Linked DNA regions of Blastopirellula marina. The protein of the gene in region 1 interacts with the protein of each later gene in a pairwise test. Links are inferred from orthologs where the notes say so. Each region holds a gene or a part of one and is shown in the gene's direction. Other genes may lie near its edges.

Region 1 (7,479 bases):
TCAGCAAATTTTGCCCATTCTGCTTGAATTGAAACCTACACTTGCTAAGTTCTAGGAAGGCAGCATTGGTGCTAGCCTAGCAACGAATGCAGATCACGTGTTTGGAAAAACGGTAGTTGGAGTGAATCCGGGTATGAAAAGCAGCATTGGCCGAAAATTCGCGTGGGCCGGCGCTCTGGCATGTGCCGCCATGGTTATGGGCACGAGCCAGGCCGAGGCCGGCTGGGGTTCTTGGGGATCGAGCGGTGGTTCGAGTGGCGGTAGCAGCGGCGGAAGCAGCAGCTCCAGCTACGGCAGCAGTGGCGGTTCGAGCAGCAGCAGCTGGGGATCGAGTGGTTCCAGCAGCGGTTACTGGAGCGGCGGTCTGTTCCAACGTTGGTGGGACAAACATCACAGCAGCAGTGGCGGAAGCAGCAGCTCCAGCTACGGTAGCAGCGGCGGTTCGAGCAGCAGCAGCTGGGGTTCCAGCGGTGGTTCGAGCGGCGGCGGCTTGTTTGGTCACCATCGTGCAAAGAAGAGCTGGGGATCCAGCGGTGGCAGCAGCAGCTCCAGCTATGGCAGCAGCGGCGCATCGAGCGGTGGTTCCAGCGGCGGTAGCAGCGGTGGCTCGAGTGGTACCTACCAGTACTACACCCCATCGGAATCGGCTCCAGCAGTCGAAGCTCCTGCAGACATGCCACCAGCCATTCCAGCTGAATCGGCTTCGTACCGTGGTAACGACGCTGTCATCAACGTCACCGTTCCCGCAGGTGCCAAGATCTACGTCAACGACAAAGTCACTTCGAGCACCGGTACCGTCCGACGCTTCGTTTCGCGTGACCTGGAACCAGGTTACAAGTTCGAGTACGAAGTCCGCGCTGAAATGCGTATCGACGGTCGCCTCGTTCGCGAATCGAAGAAGATCCAGATGACCGCTGGCGATGCTCAGGAAATCGAGTTCCAACTCGATCCAGAAGCCAAGCCAGAAACCCAAGTTGTGGGTGCTCCGGTTGAAACCAAGGTTACCCTGAACGTTCCTGCGAACGCCTCGGTTACCCTGGCTGGTAACGAAATGCGTACTCTGGGTGCCCAGCGTGTGTTCAGCACCGTTGCCCTGGCTCCAGGCGAAACTTGGAAGGATTACGACATCATCGTGACCGTCCTTCGCAATGGCACGCCTATCACCCAGCGTAAGACCATCGACCTGACCGGTGGTGATCAGCGTGAAATCTCCTTCGATTTCAATGCCGATTCGGTTGCTTCGCTCTAGTAGCGAAAAAGCCGGAATAGTTTGACTAAACAACAAAGCCCTCGCCATGGGTAAACTCCAGGCGAGGGTTTTTTCTTTGTAAATCGACTGACCTGACCACCCACGATTTCAGGCAGCCTTTCTTGCCGTTTTGGTCGATACGTTTATTACCATGAACGATCGACCTCAATCACCTTCGGAACAAACGGCTGCGTCGCCGAAATTCACCTGGAGCCCAGCCTTCCGCGGCTTCGTGAGCGTGCTGCTGCTGATCCATTTGGTGGCAATCTTTGTCGGCCCTTGCGCGTCCCCTCCGCCATCAAGCTACTGGGCCCAAGGCACCGAGCAGTTTATGGCACCTTATTTACATGCCACCTTCCTGCGTGGTCATGGGTATCGATTCTTCGCCCCCAATCCAGGGCCGAGCCACCTGGTCCGGTACGAACTGCTGGACGAAGCCGACAACGAAATCAGCGAGGGGACCTTTCCCAACCTCGACGAGCATTGGCCGCGGTTGTTTTACCACCGCCATTTCATGATCAGCGAATCGATGTTCAACACGGCCAATGTGCCTGGCGAGCCTCCGCCGCCGGAAGCACCACCCAGCGCCCATGCCGAGTACCGTTCGATCACCGGCTTGCGGGATGCCTATCTCGATTCCATCTCGCGCTACCTGGCACGCCAACATCCCGAGGCGGCCAAGATCCGTATTGTGATGATGCAGCACGCGATTCCCCTGCCGGCAGACGTCGCGCGCGGTCGGCCATTAAATGACCCAGGCCTGTACGAAGAAGTCGTCCTCGGAGTGTACGTCGTTCAGCCGGAGGATCGCCTGTGATCACAATGATCAAGACCTACTTGCATGAGCTGTATGCCGGCATCGTAAACGGCTGGAATCGGTTCTGGTTCACACCGACCGATCCCGCCACGCTCGGGCTGATGCGTATCCTGGGCGGAAGCATGCTGTTCTACACGCACCTGGTTTGGTCGATCGACCTGACAGGGTTCATGGGAGAGCAGGGGAGGTTCTCGGCCGATCTCGTCGATCGCATGCACCAGGGCAGTGAGTTCGCGTTCAGCTACCTGTGGCTGTTCGACGGCAACCCGGCCATGCTGTGGATGGTGCATATCGCGGCGCTCGTGATTCTGCTGATGTTTACGCTGGGCTTTTATTCACGCATTACCAGCGTTCTGGCATTTATCATCGCCGTCAGCTATGCACACCGGGCACCGGGGGCTTTGTTTGGTCTCGACCAAGTTAATGTCATGCTGGCCATGTACATGATGCTGGGCGGGGCAGGGGAGGCCTACAGTCTCGACCGGTTGATCGAAAAGTGGCGTTACCCCAACCGCCAGCTTCCCAAGACCAGCACCGCGGCGAATGTTTCGATACGTTTGATTCAGCTACACATGTGCGTCATCTATCTGTTCGCCGGCACCGGAAAGCTGCTGGGGGATACCTGGTGGGAAGGGACCGCCATGTGGGGCGCAGTCGCCAACAGCGAATACCAATCGATGGACATGACCTGGCTGGCCAGCTATCCGCTGCTGATCGCGTTGCTGACCCAGGTTTCGTTGGCGTGGGAACTTAGCTACAGCGCGCTGGTTTGGCCACGCCTGACCCGGCCCCTGGTGATCTTCATGGCCATCCCATTGCACCTGGGAATTGCCCTTTGCATGGGCATGGTTACCTTCGGCCTGGCGATGCTGATCGCCAACATGGCATTTATCAGCCCCTGGATCATAAGAGAACTTGAATCCGGCATCCGGCATAAGCTTGCCAAAGAGCCCATTGCCGAAGCGACCTAAAGGGGGAGAGCAGGGGGGCAAATCGTCGATTTACTCGCGAAATCGACACGAATTCTGAAAGAATTTGTGCCCCTCAATGGAATCTCGGTAACGCACCATCAAGCCTGGGGTTACCAGGGAATTCGAGACGCTTCTACTCCCGGTTCGACAGAGCTTACTGCCTGAATGAACCTCATTACGCGTTGAAGTGTCCCGGGGCGAGAACCTATAATGCAGGTTTTGGATATCCGCTAGGATCCATACAGGTAGTTTGTTTTAACCCACAGGAAATCCCCGTGTACGAGAATCTGGCCATTGTCGGAGCCACTGGAGCCGTAGGACGACTGATCCGTCAGTTACTAGAGGAGCGCAAGTTTCCCTACAAAACAATCAAATTCCTTGCTTCGAAACGTTCCGCTGGCACAGAGATCACATTCAACGGTACCACGCACACGGTGGAAGAACTGACGCCTGAATCGTTCGAAGGGGTCGACATCGCGATCGGCAGCACGCCCGACGAAGCCGCTGCCGAGTTCGCTCCGTGGGCAGTCAAAGCTGGCTGCGTCGTGATCGACGAAAGTGGTTACTGGCGTATGAAGGAAGACGTGCCGCTGGTCGTGCCGGAAGTCAATCCCGAGGCAGTCCACAATCACAAGGGCATCATCAGCAGCCCGAACTGCTCGACCACGCAGATGGTTGTCGCGATGAAGCCATTGCACGAGGCTGGCAAGATCAAGCGTGTTGTCGTTTCCACCTACCAGGCTACCAGTGGGGCTGGTGTGGTCGGTGAAGAAGACCTGATCAACGGTGCCAAGGCAGTTCTCAACGGCGACACCTACCAAAACAAAGCTTTCGCCCACCAGATCGCTTTCAATTTGATTCCGCAAATTGGTAGCGAGAAGTACGAAGGATACACGTCCGAAGAAATGAAGATGGTGTACGAAACGCAGAAGATCTTCGGCGACGATTCGATCAAGGTCTGCCCGACCTGCGTTCGCGTCCCCGTGACCAACTGCCACAGCGAAACGATCATGGTCGAAACCGAGCGTCCCATCTCACCGGCCGAAGCTCGCGAATTGTTCGAGAAGGCCGAAGGCATTACCGTCGTCGACAATCTTGGGGCAGGGGAGTACCCCATGCCGAAGGACTGCTCGAACAAGAACGACGTCTTCATTGGTCGTATCCGCAAGGACCTCTCTTGCGAAAACGGTCTGACGTTCTGGTGTGTGAGCGACAACCTGCGAAAGGGTGCCGCCACGAACGCTGTTCAGATTGCCGAACTTCTGGTTCGCACTCAGGCAGCCGTCTAACATCAGGCGGGTGCCATGGAATCTACCGAGCATGCAGCGGCCCGTTCACCTGGCCGCTGCATCAAGCTGACGGTTGCCTACGACGGCACCAACTATCAAGGATGGCAGCGACAGCCCACCGGTCCAACCATCCAGGCAGCGCTTGAGGCCGCCATCAACAGCATCGCCCAGGAAGAAGTTTATATCTCGGGCAGTGGACGAACCGATGCCGGCGTTCATGCGTGGGGGCAAGTTGCCAGCTTTCATACCAAGTCGAAGATGCCAGCCGACGTCTTTCGCAAGGCCCTCAACGCCACGCTTCCTCACGATATCGTAGTGCGGCACGCCTGCGATGTACCCACCACCTTTCGGCCGATCAACGATGCGATCTCCAAACGCTATCGCTACGTGGTTCAGCCAGGTCGCATTAACGATCCCTTCTCGCTCAAGCATGCCTGGTTCGTGAAACGCGTCCTCGATGTCGAAGCAATGCAAACGGCTGCGGCAGCGCTGATTGGCAAGCACGATTTCGCCGCGTTCCAGGCCACCGGCTCACCGCGTCAATCGACGATCCGCACCATGCTGGATGCCACCGTCAAAGTTCACGACGCCGACGATCGCATGAAGATCTTCATCGAGGTCGAAGCGAATGGTTTCCTGTATAACATGGTTCGCATTATCGCCGGCACCTTGGTCGACATAGGGCAGGGGAAACGCACCGCGGAGTCGATGGCCGAGATCATCGCCTCGGCCGATCGTATCCAAGCCGGCATGACGGCTCCGGCCCATGGACTATACTTGCTTCAGGTCCATTATCCTCCGCATCACTGAAGTTTTTAGAAGGCCCATGATCCAATGCGTGTTGCTCATGTGATTACCCGAATGATCATCGGCGGCGCGCAAGAGAACACGCTTTACAACTGCCTGGATCTCATTCACGAATTTGGTGATGACGTTCTATTGATCACCGGGCCCAGCGAAGGCCCGGAAGGCAATCTGCTCGAACAAGCTCACGCGCAGGGCGTTCCGGTCGAAACACTGCCGAACCTGGTGCGAAACATTCATCCGGTCACCGACTACCGCGGCTACCAGGAAGTCAAAGCGGCGATCAAAAAGTTTCAGCCTGATGTTGTGCACACGCACAGCGCGAAAGGGGGCATGCTGGGGAGAAGGGCAGCCACCGCGCTGAAAGTTCCGGCCGTCATTCATACCGTGCATGGCGCGCCTTTTCATCCCTATCAATCTGCCCTCGCGCGGAAGTTCTTCATTGCCTGCGAACGCTACGCGGCCACCCAGTGCCACAAAATGGTCAGCGTGGCCGATGCGATGACGGACCTGCTTGTCGAAGCCAAAGTCGCGCCGCGTGAAAAGTTTGTCACCGTTTACAGCGGCATGGAAGTCGAACCGTTTTTAGAGAGCAGGGGACTTCGTGACGAAACTCGCCAACAGTTGGGCATTCAGCCAGATGACGTAGTGATCGGCAAGATCGCCCGCTTGTTTCATTTGAAAGGACACGAGTATGTGATCGAGGCCGCCAAGGATGTCGTCGCCAAGTGCCCGCAGGCCAAGTTCCTGTTCGTAGGAGACGGCATCCTGCGTGAGAAGTTCGAGGGCATGATCGCCGAGGCAGGGTTGGCCGATCACTTCATTCTCGTCGGACTGGTACCGCCGAAAGAGATTCCGAAGTACATCTCGGCCATGGATGTTCTTGTGCATACCAGCCTGCGAGAAGGACTGGCCCGCGCGCTTCCCCAGGCACTACTGAGCGGCAAGCCGGCCGTCAGTTTCGATATCGACGGGGCCCGTGAGGTGGTGTCCACCATGGAGACCGGATTCCTGCTTCCGCCTGGCGATACAGCCCAATTTACGTCCGCGCTGATCCAACTGTGCGACGATCCGACACTGCGAGAGAAGCTGGGGGAAGAGGGGCGCAGACGCTGCAGCCAGGTCTTTCCGCATCAAGTAATGACCCGCCGCCTGCGCGAAATCTACCAGGAAGTGCTTCGCAGAAATGGCCGCGAAGTGGTCTAACCCTGGGTAACCATTACAGTTACGGTAGATCTGCCGGTAGTTCGCTCTTTTGAAACCGCAATGATTAGGGTAAGATTAAGAGGCCTGTCGATCCGATAGGCTAACGGAACAAATAGGGGCAAATTCTCCTCACGGATAATCTCATCGGTGTCTACCGCAGGAAGAAACTATATCGGTCCGTACCGCTTGATACGCATGCTGCGCGCAAGCAAGACGTGTCAGGTATGGGAAGCGATTCACGACTTGGACAACCGTAAGGTTGTCATCAAAACACTTCGCGAGAACTACATTCGCGACAAAGAAGAGATTAACTCGCTGAAGCACGAGTTCACTGTCGCCGGCAAGTTCGACCATCCATTTGTCATTCACGTCTACGAGTTCGATACCTTCCGCGGTGTCGCCTATCTCGTACTGGAATTTGCTTTCTCGCGAAACATGAAGATGGCCATTCGCGAAGGGGTCGAGGAACTCGCGTACTGGACCCCCAAGATTATCGAAGAGGGTGCCAAGAGCCTCGGCTACATGCATGAGCAAGGCTGGGTTCACTGCGACGTGAAGCCGGACAACTTCCTGCTCGATACGGAAGGCAACCTCAAGCTGATCGACTTTTCGATCGCCCAGAAAAAGAAGAGCGGCCTGGGCAAGCTCTTCGGCGGCGGTTCGAAAGTCAAAGGCAACGTCCAAGGTACCCGCAGCTATATGTCACCCGAACAGATACGCGGTGCGGCATTAGATGACCGCGCTGATATCTATAGTTTCGGCTGTACCATATTTGAATTGATCAGTGGCAAGTTACCCTACACGGCGACCAGCCCCGATCACTTACTCGATAAACATTTGCGAGGCGGCATTCCGTCGCTGCAAGCCGCCACCGACAACATCACGCCCGAGTTTTCCTCGCTGGTCGAACGCCTAATGGCGAAAGATCCCAAGCAGCGTCCCGACACGATGAGCGACGTCGTGCGCCTGCTGAAGAATATCAAGATTTACAAAATTCCACCCCGCAAGCCATCCGGCTCCGTCGAACCAGACAAGGCCACGGCTACCAGCGGTGACGATACCACGTCGACGCAGGAAGAAGCCTAATTTCACCGAGCGTCCATCCCCATTAATTGCCTGGAGCACCGATAGCTTTCATGAGCA
Region 2 (7,530 bases), on another replicon or contig:
GACACCCCAATTGGGAAATGGTGAAGATGCGCAAGTTAGGGTATTTGCGCCTGCCATAGACTCAACTTGAAGAAAACTGTAGCTTTAATCGCTTACAGACGCAAAAATTGGCGAAGTTTTTACCGTTTTGCGTAGAAAGCAGTAAGCAGCGGATTTTCTATGAGATCCCCTCAGGAAAAGTTGGGTTCTCATAGCCGTGTCCATTGGCTGAGCCGATGGCGTTGGATCTTGGCCGAAGCGTTCCCAGGACCTTGATTTGAGCTTGCTCAAGGATTCTCAAAGAGCGGATTTTGATGCAGATGCGTCGACCTACATTCTTCGAGCGTTATGCCCTGTACATCTTGTGCACGATCTTTTTCCTCGTGCCGTTTGCGCTGCGCGGAGCACGTTTGTCGCTCGAGCAGATGCGGAACGATGTTAAGGACTGGCTCCCCAGCGACTTCGCCGAAACCTCGGAGCTTGACTGGTTCCGCGATCACTTCCTGGGTGAGCAGTTCGTGCTGATCAGCTGGAAAGGCTGCACCGCCGACGACCAGCGTCTGGACTATTTAGCGCGCCTCTTGGTGCCGCCGCCGCTGACCGAAGAAGAGAAGCAAAAGGTCCCCATCGATCACCGCCTGCCTGACTTTATCGGCGACGAACTGGGACTCTATTACCCTGGCGACGAACACCAAGGGTGGGCCGGCCAGAACGAAAAGTGGTTCCTGGGCAACAATGCGACCTGGTATTACCTGCTGGAAAACGGCGAACTGTATAAGTGGAATGGCAAAAGCACTGTCCTTGGTGCGTTGGGTCGTGCCTCCGAACGCGTCTTCACCGGAGGTAACTCGGTCGACGGCGATTACGTAAAGAAGGTGCATGAAGAGTACTTCAAGAAGCCAAAACTTCTGCAAGCTCGGCTCTTCAAATCGGTTACGACCGGGCCAGACGTGTTGGCTCAGTTGGCTGCCCCCGGCGGTACGCTGGTTCGCAATGAAGACCCCAGCCCCAAAGATTTGGAAGAAGCCCGGCAGAAGGCCTTGGACCGCCTGACTGGTACCCTGTTTGGTCCTGACGGAGAGCAGACCTGCTTGATCGTCACGCTGACCGATGCCGGCAAGGTCGACCTGCGCCGCACCATGGGACACGGCGTGCTTGGCCGCCCGCTGGGGCAGTTGGAAGAGCTGGCCGAACAAGCTGGCGTTCCGTTGGAAGAGCTTCGCCTGGGTGGTCCTCCGGTCGATAACGTTTCGATCGACGAAGAAGGGGAACGCACGCTGGCCCGCCTGGTCAGCTTCAGCGTGATCATCGGCCTGGGGCTTTCTTACATGTGTCTGCGCAGTATCAAGCTGACGATCATGGTCTTCTTTGTCGGTGGGATCAGCGCGGTGACGAGCCTGTCGTTGATTTACTGGACCGCTGGCCGCTTCATCTGGTGGCTCGATCCTACGACTGACGCGGTGATCATGTCGATGCCGGCCGTGGTGTACGTGCTCGGCTTATCGGGCGCGATCCATATTGTGAACTACTACAAAGACGTCGTGAACGAATCCGGCACGCTGCGCAACGCACCCGAGCTAACGATCGCTCATGGTTGGTACCCCTGCACAATCGCCGCCGTGACCACCGCCGTCGGTCTTGGTTCGCTGGCAACCAGCAGCATCACGCCGATTCATAAGTTCGGCATCTTTTCGGCCATGGGCGTGCTGGCAACGCTCTTCCTGCTGTTTACCTACTTGCCGGCTGCACTGCAAATGTGGCCCCCCAGTGCGGCTAAGAAAAAGGGAGAAGCCAAGCCGGTCGAACCTTCCGCTGCCGGTCTTTGGATTAGCCGAATTGGGGACAAGGTCGGTGACTATATCATCGCCAACAACATTAAGGTCGCGATTGGCTGCCTGGCGATCTTCCTCTTCTTCGCGTTTGGTCTGCAGTACCTGAAGACATCGGTGCAGTTGTTGAAGATGTTCGACGACGATGCCCGCATCATTCAGGACTATGCCTGGTTGGAAGACAACCTCGGCAAGCTGGTTCCCATGGAACTGGTCGTCCGTGTCGAACCGGAGCTGCTGTACTACGACGAAGCCGATCCAGAAAAAGCCCTCAACCCGCTGGCCTTGGCGAGCGAGAACAAGGTCGATCCCAAGTTCCAGTACAAGTTCCTGGAGCGTATGGAGATGGCCCAGCGTGTGGCCAACGTGGTCGAAGAGTACCTCGGCCCCGATGGAGCAGAACTCGTAGGTCCGCCGATGTCGGCCCTGACGTTCGCTCCGGAACTGCCCGATGCCGGCAACAGCACGGCTTCTCTCTCGGAACGTTACGCCTATAGCAAGCAGTTGGAAGCCTCGTTCAACGAGTTTGTCCGTTCCGACTACCTTCGCGTCGATAAGAAGAACGGTGCCGAACTGTGGCGCGTGAGCCTCCGCTTGGGTGCTTTGGAAAACATCGACTACGGCAACTTCGTCAACGACCTGAAGCAAGTTACCGAACCGATCATGGACGCCTACCAGGCCCGCGATCGGATTCTGGCTCAGATCGACAAAGACCGCGACGGTGCTGGCTACGTCAACGCCAAGGTGGCGCTGCTGGGCGTGAACTTCGAATCTGCCAAAGAAGCGGCCACCGATGGCAAACCAAATCACCACGATCGCTACGGCCACCTCGACGCCACGAAGGTCTTTTCCGAAACGCTGCGCGACTTGCTGGTCAACGCACGCATCAAGGTGCTGGATCACGATCCGAATGCCCATACCCAGGAACGTCTGGATTGGATTCTGAACAACGGTCGCGGCCATGCCGACTATGTCGCACTGGTCGAACCGAACGCCATTTACGACATGGGTGCGATTGCCGAGAACGCCAACATCAAAGGGACCTTCGACATCACCGCGCACGAGTACACCGGGAAAGAGATACCCCGCATGTACGCCGATGGCCGGCCGCCTGTTTCGCTGGTTTACACGGGCGTGGTTCCCGTGGTGTACAAGGCCGCTCGTACGCTGCTGACCAACCTGATCGAAAGCACGGTCTGGGCGTTCGCCTTGATCGCACTGGTGATGATGCTGGTGCTCAAGAGCTTCCGGGCTGGCCTTATCTCGATGCTGCCGAACGTCTTCCCAATTTGTATCGTGTTCGGCTTTATGTCGTGGACGGGCATTGAAGTCGACATTGGTACGATGATGACCGCCAGCGTGGCGATGGGTGTGGCGGTGGATGATACGGTCCACTTCCTGACCTGGTTCCGCTGGGGCCTCGACGAAGGCTATACACGTGCCCATGCGATTAAAGAAGCCTACAACCGCTGTGCGATGGCCATGTTCCAGACAACCATCATCGGTGGTTTGGGTCTGGCTGTGTTCGCTTTCAGCACCTTCACGCCCACCCAGCGATTTGGCTACCTGATGGTCTCGCTGTTGGCGGTGGCCCTGATCGGCGACCTGGTGTTCCTGCCGGCCCTGCTGGCTGGTCCGCTGGGACGCGTTTTCCGTCCGGACCACAAGGCCCGCAGCAAACGCAACGACGAAGATGACCGTGCTGAGGAAGAGCCCGCCAACGAACCATCGGCCGAAGTCGATACCCCGGAAGTCGCCGGCGAAGAAGTGGAAGAACCGCGTGTCTACCCGGTTCACGGCCGCAGCCGGCCTGCGTAGCGGCATTGCCTGTCGACCGGGCCCTGATTCTGCCTATAATGGATCGTTTCGCGGCCTCGCTCCCCAGTGGATAAGCGAGGCCTGACTCCGTTTGGGCCCGGCTCTTAGGACCGCTACGTTGCAGATTATTCACTTTCCTCACCCCACGCTGCGTTACAAATCGAAGCCTGTGAAGCGCGTCGACGCGGAACTTCGCGGCATGATCGCCGAGATGTTCGATCTGATGTACCAGGCTCGGGGGATTGGCCTGGCCGCCAATCAGGTAGGTATCCCGTTGCGGTTTTTCGTTATGAATCTGGCCGGTGAAAAGGGAGAAGGCGAGGAACTCGTCTTCATCAATCCGGCCATCAACCGTGGTACCGGATCGGACGAAGCCGAAGAGGGCTGCTTGAGCCTGCCAGGCGTTTACGGCGCAGTGATGCGTCCCTCCGAGATCTTGTTCAGCGCCTACATGCCCAACGGCGAGAAGTTCGAGCAGAAAGTCGACGGCCTGTTTGCTCGCTGCGTGCAGCACGAGACCGACCATCTCGACGGGATCATGTTCACCGATCGCATGGACGAAGACTCGCTGTACGAAATCCAGCCGCAGATTGACAAGTTCGAGCTTACCTTCGAACGCTTGCGCGGCGAAGGCAAACTGCCTACCGACGAAGAGATCGTCAAGTTCCAGGGCAAACTCGAAGAGAAGTATGCTTAGGTAGTTTGAAGTTTTCAGTGTTCAGTTTTCAGTAAGACTGACAGAGCGATCTCGCTTGCACTGAAAACGGAACACTGAATACTGAAAACTAGAATATGAAAATCGTCATGATGGGGACGGGGCCGTTTGCTGTTCCCACGTTCCAGGCCCTGATTGCCACCGAGCACGAAGTCGCTTGCCTCTTTACGCAGCCGGTGCGGTCGGTGCATCGACGGAAGTCTTCGATTCCCACTCCGATGCGCGACGTGGCCGCCGAGCACGGCATTGCCATTCATGATCCGGTGAGTGTGAACACCGAAGAAGCGCGACAGCTACTGGCCGATCTTCAACCAGATTTGTTGGTTGTGTGTGACTACGGTCAGATCTTGAAAGACTTCATCCTGGCCACCGCTACCTATGGCGGTATCAACCTGCACGGGTCGATCTTGCCCAGGTATCGCGGCGCGGCACCGGTCAACTGGGCGATTCTCAATGGCGACGCGGAAACCGGCATCACGGTCATTCACATGACACCGAAGCTCGACGGGGGCCCTTGCCTGCAAGTAGTTCGCACGCCGATCGGCCCGACCGAAACAACCGTCGAACTGGAACCTCGGCTGGCGGATCTCGGCGTACCGGCCGTGCTCGAGTCGATCGAGATGCTGCTGAAGCATGGCCCAGAAGGAACCCCCGGCGTGGTTCAGGATCAGTCGCTCGCCACCAAGGCACCACGCCTGGCCAAGGCCGATGCAGACATCAACTGGGAAGATACAGCCGAGCTGATCTATAACAAGTTTCGCGCGTTCCAGCCGTGGCCTGGCTGCTTTACGCATTGGCAGCAGCACGATAAGCCGCCGCTGCGAATTATCCTGAAAGAGATCCGCTTGTTGCGCGAGCCAGCCCCGGAAGGGATCGCGCCCGGCTCGGTCTCAGTGGTGGCGGAAGATCGGCTCTATTTCGCGGCGAAGGGGGGCCAAATCATTGTCGATTGGCTGCAGCCAGCCGGTAAGAAGCCGATGCGCGTGGCCGACTTCGTCCACGGTTACCATCCCCAGGTGGGTGATCGATTGCTGTCGGAATCGGCCCTTTCGCCGCAAGAATAACACGTTTCTGGCCTGGTTTGCCCAGTTTGCCGCGGAAATCCCTCTCGCCCCCAAAGGGGGTCGTTGTTTAAGATACACCGTTGGATTTCTGCACGGACGCGGGATTATATGCTGTGAGTCGCTGGGACATCGTTCTATTTGCGGTCGCTTCTTACATCGCCATCATGGGATTGGTGCGACTGATGAGGGTACGCCGTATCCGCTTGGAGCGACAGTTCCAAGAGGAATTCCGCCGTCAACGCGAGGCGGTCCTTAAGCAGCAGGCCGAAGAAGAAAAGAAGGCCCGCGAGCTCGCCGAACAAAAACAGTTTGAAGAATTCATCAAGCAGAAACACAAAGAGGCCGCCTAGCCTGGCAGTTCATGAGAGCAGGTGCCACCAACCTCTTGTCTCCTCGCCCCTTGGGGGAGTGAGTTAGGGATGAACCAGGTACCCGCGCTCAATAGCTGAAACAAACAGCCAATTTGCCGAGCGTACAGGTCCCTCTGTCCGTCACGCCATTCGAAGATTCGTCCGCATGGAAAAACGTCTTTTTATTGAAACCGTCGGTTGTCAGATGAACATGCTCGATAGCGAGCTGGTCGTGGCCTCGCTTCGCAAGCAAGGCTATGTCCTGACCACCAAGCCCGAAGAAGCGGATACCCTGCTCTTCAACACGTGCAGCGTGCGCGCCCAGTCGGAAAACAAGACGTACAGCCACCTTGGCATGCTGCGCGACCTGAAGGAAAAGAACCCCGAGAAGGTCATCGGCGTGATGGGCTGCATGGCCCAGAACCATCAGCACAAGATCTTCACCCGGGCACCCTACGTCGACCTGATCGTCGGCCCCGGGCAACTGCATCAGATTCCTTCAATGATCGATAAGATCAACGCCGGGGAAGGCAAGCAGATTGAAGTGAGCCTGGGGCGCAAGGATGGTACGCGCGATCAAATCACCCGCAGCCACGAAAGCTTCGACCCGCTCCGCGATCCTGAGATGCGTCCGACACCGTTTCAGGCTTACGTGCGAATTCAGATTGGCTGCGACAAGTTCTGCACGTACTGCATCGTGCCGAGCGTTCGTGGCCCTGAGCAAGGCCGCTCGCCGGAAGACATCATTCGCGAATGCCGCCACCTGGCCGAGCACGGTACCGTCGAAATCACCCTCGTCGGTCAGACCGTCAACAGCTACAAGGCCACCGACGCAAGCGGCAAGCAGTGGCGTCTGGCCGATCTGCTGACCGAACTGCAAGCGATCGAAGGTCTCGAGCGGATCAAGTTCGTGACCAACTATCCAAAGGATATGACCCGCGAACTGTTGGAAGCGGTTCGCGATTTGAGCAAGGTCTCGCCATACCTGCACGTGCCGCTGCAAAGTGGCTCCGACGAAGTCCTCAAGCGGATGAAACGCGGCTACACGGTGGCCGACTACCGCGAGATGATGGCCCGCATTCGCGAGATCGTCCCAGGCTACGCCGTCAGCAGCGACTTTATCGTCGGCTTCTGTGGCGAGACCGAAGAAGACTTCCAGAAGACCGTTGAACTGGTCGAAGAGTGCCGCTTCAAGAATAGCTTCATCTTCAAGTACAGCGAACGCGAAGGAACCCGCGGTGCTGAGCTTTTCATCGACGACATCCCGCATCACGTCAAGCAGCAGCGCAACAACGACCTGCTGGCGATCCAGAATCGTATCAGCCTGGAAGACAATCAGAAGCTGATCGGCGATACCGTGCACGTGCTGGTCGAAGGTCCCAGCAAGACGTCCCTCAAAAAGGCGGACGAAGCCGACAACCCGCACGCAACCCAGTTGATCGGACGAACGCATTGCGACCGCATTGTTGTCTTCGATGGCAACCCGCGGTTAATTGGCAAGATCATGCCGGTGGTGGTTTACGATTGCCACGCGCATACGCTGTTCGGCGAAGTCGTCACGCAGGAATGCGGACCGGAACTGTTCGCGTTGGGTTAGTGCCGGTCTTTCGCTTTCATCGAAACAAACTCTTGAGCGGGCGTTGCTGTGTGCTTACTTGTTGGGTCGGCTCTCTTTTCTCGGTGCAGCGCACTGCTACGATGATGGTTCAGCCCCGAACTCGACCATCTGAAGGAGCCGATCATGAGCCAACCGAGGATTCTTGCTTTCGCCGGAA

What was found. The genes of interacting proteins can lie anywhere in the genome.
Region 2: the proteins of C5Y96_RS15840 (region 1) and def interact in binary tests that used the Escherichia coli proteins (3 or more experiments, as listed by UniProt). The link is inferred for Blastopirellula marina from one-to-one orthologs.

The regions. Positions count from the first base shown.
Region 1 is NZ_PUIA01000042.1:157,684-165,162, reverse strand. What follows is about bases 2,414-5,319. They hold C5Y96_RS15840 (aspartate-semialdehyde dehydrogenase), read left to right. Parts: upstream 2,414-3,312; coding sequence 3,313-4,326; downstream 4,327-5,319. Other genes in these bases: C5Y96_RS15830 (glycosyltransferase family 4 protein), read left to right, coding at 5,161-5,319; truA (tRNA pseudouridine(38-40) synthase TruA), read left to right, coding at 4,342-5,136; C5Y96_RS15845 (HTTM domain-containing protein), read left to right, coding at 2,414-3,037. In the rest of the region: C5Y96_RS15855 (TIGR03000 domain-containing protein), read left to right, coding at 134-1,249; C5Y96_RS15850 (hypothetical protein), read left to right, coding at 1,401-2,066; more of C5Y96_RS15845, read left to right, coding at 2,072-2,413; more of C5Y96_RS15830, read left to right, coding at 5,320-6,336; C5Y96_RS15825 (serine/threonine-protein kinase), read left to right, coding at 6,484-7,422; C5Y96_RS15820 (acetyl-CoA carboxylase carboxyltransferase subunit alpha), read left to right, coding at 7,473-7,479.
Region 2 is NZ_PUIA01000037.1:260,409-267,938, forward strand. Bases 2,577-5,533 are described here. They hold def (peptide deformylase), read left to right. Parts: upstream 2,577-3,744; coding sequence 3,745-4,323; downstream 4,324-5,533. Other genes in these bases: C5Y96_RS27800 (efflux RND transporter permease subunit), read left to right, coding at 2,577-3,626; fmt (methionyl-tRNA formyltransferase), read left to right, coding at 4,419-5,405; C5Y96_RS12975 (hypothetical protein), read left to right, coding at 5,519-5,533. Also shown: more of C5Y96_RS27800, read left to right, coding at 300-2,576; more of C5Y96_RS12975, read left to right, coding at 5,534-5,755; tRNA (N6-isopentenyl adenosine(37)-C2)-methylthiotransferase MiaB, read left to right, coding at 5,922-7,352; C5Y96_RS12985 (NADPH-dependent FMN reductase), read left to right, coding at 7,497-7,530. UniProt on the Escherichia coli protein: Removes the formyl group from the N-terminal Met of newly synthesized proteins. Requires at least a dipeptide for an efficient rate of reaction. N-terminal L-methionine is a prerequisite for activity but the enzyme has broad specificity at other positions.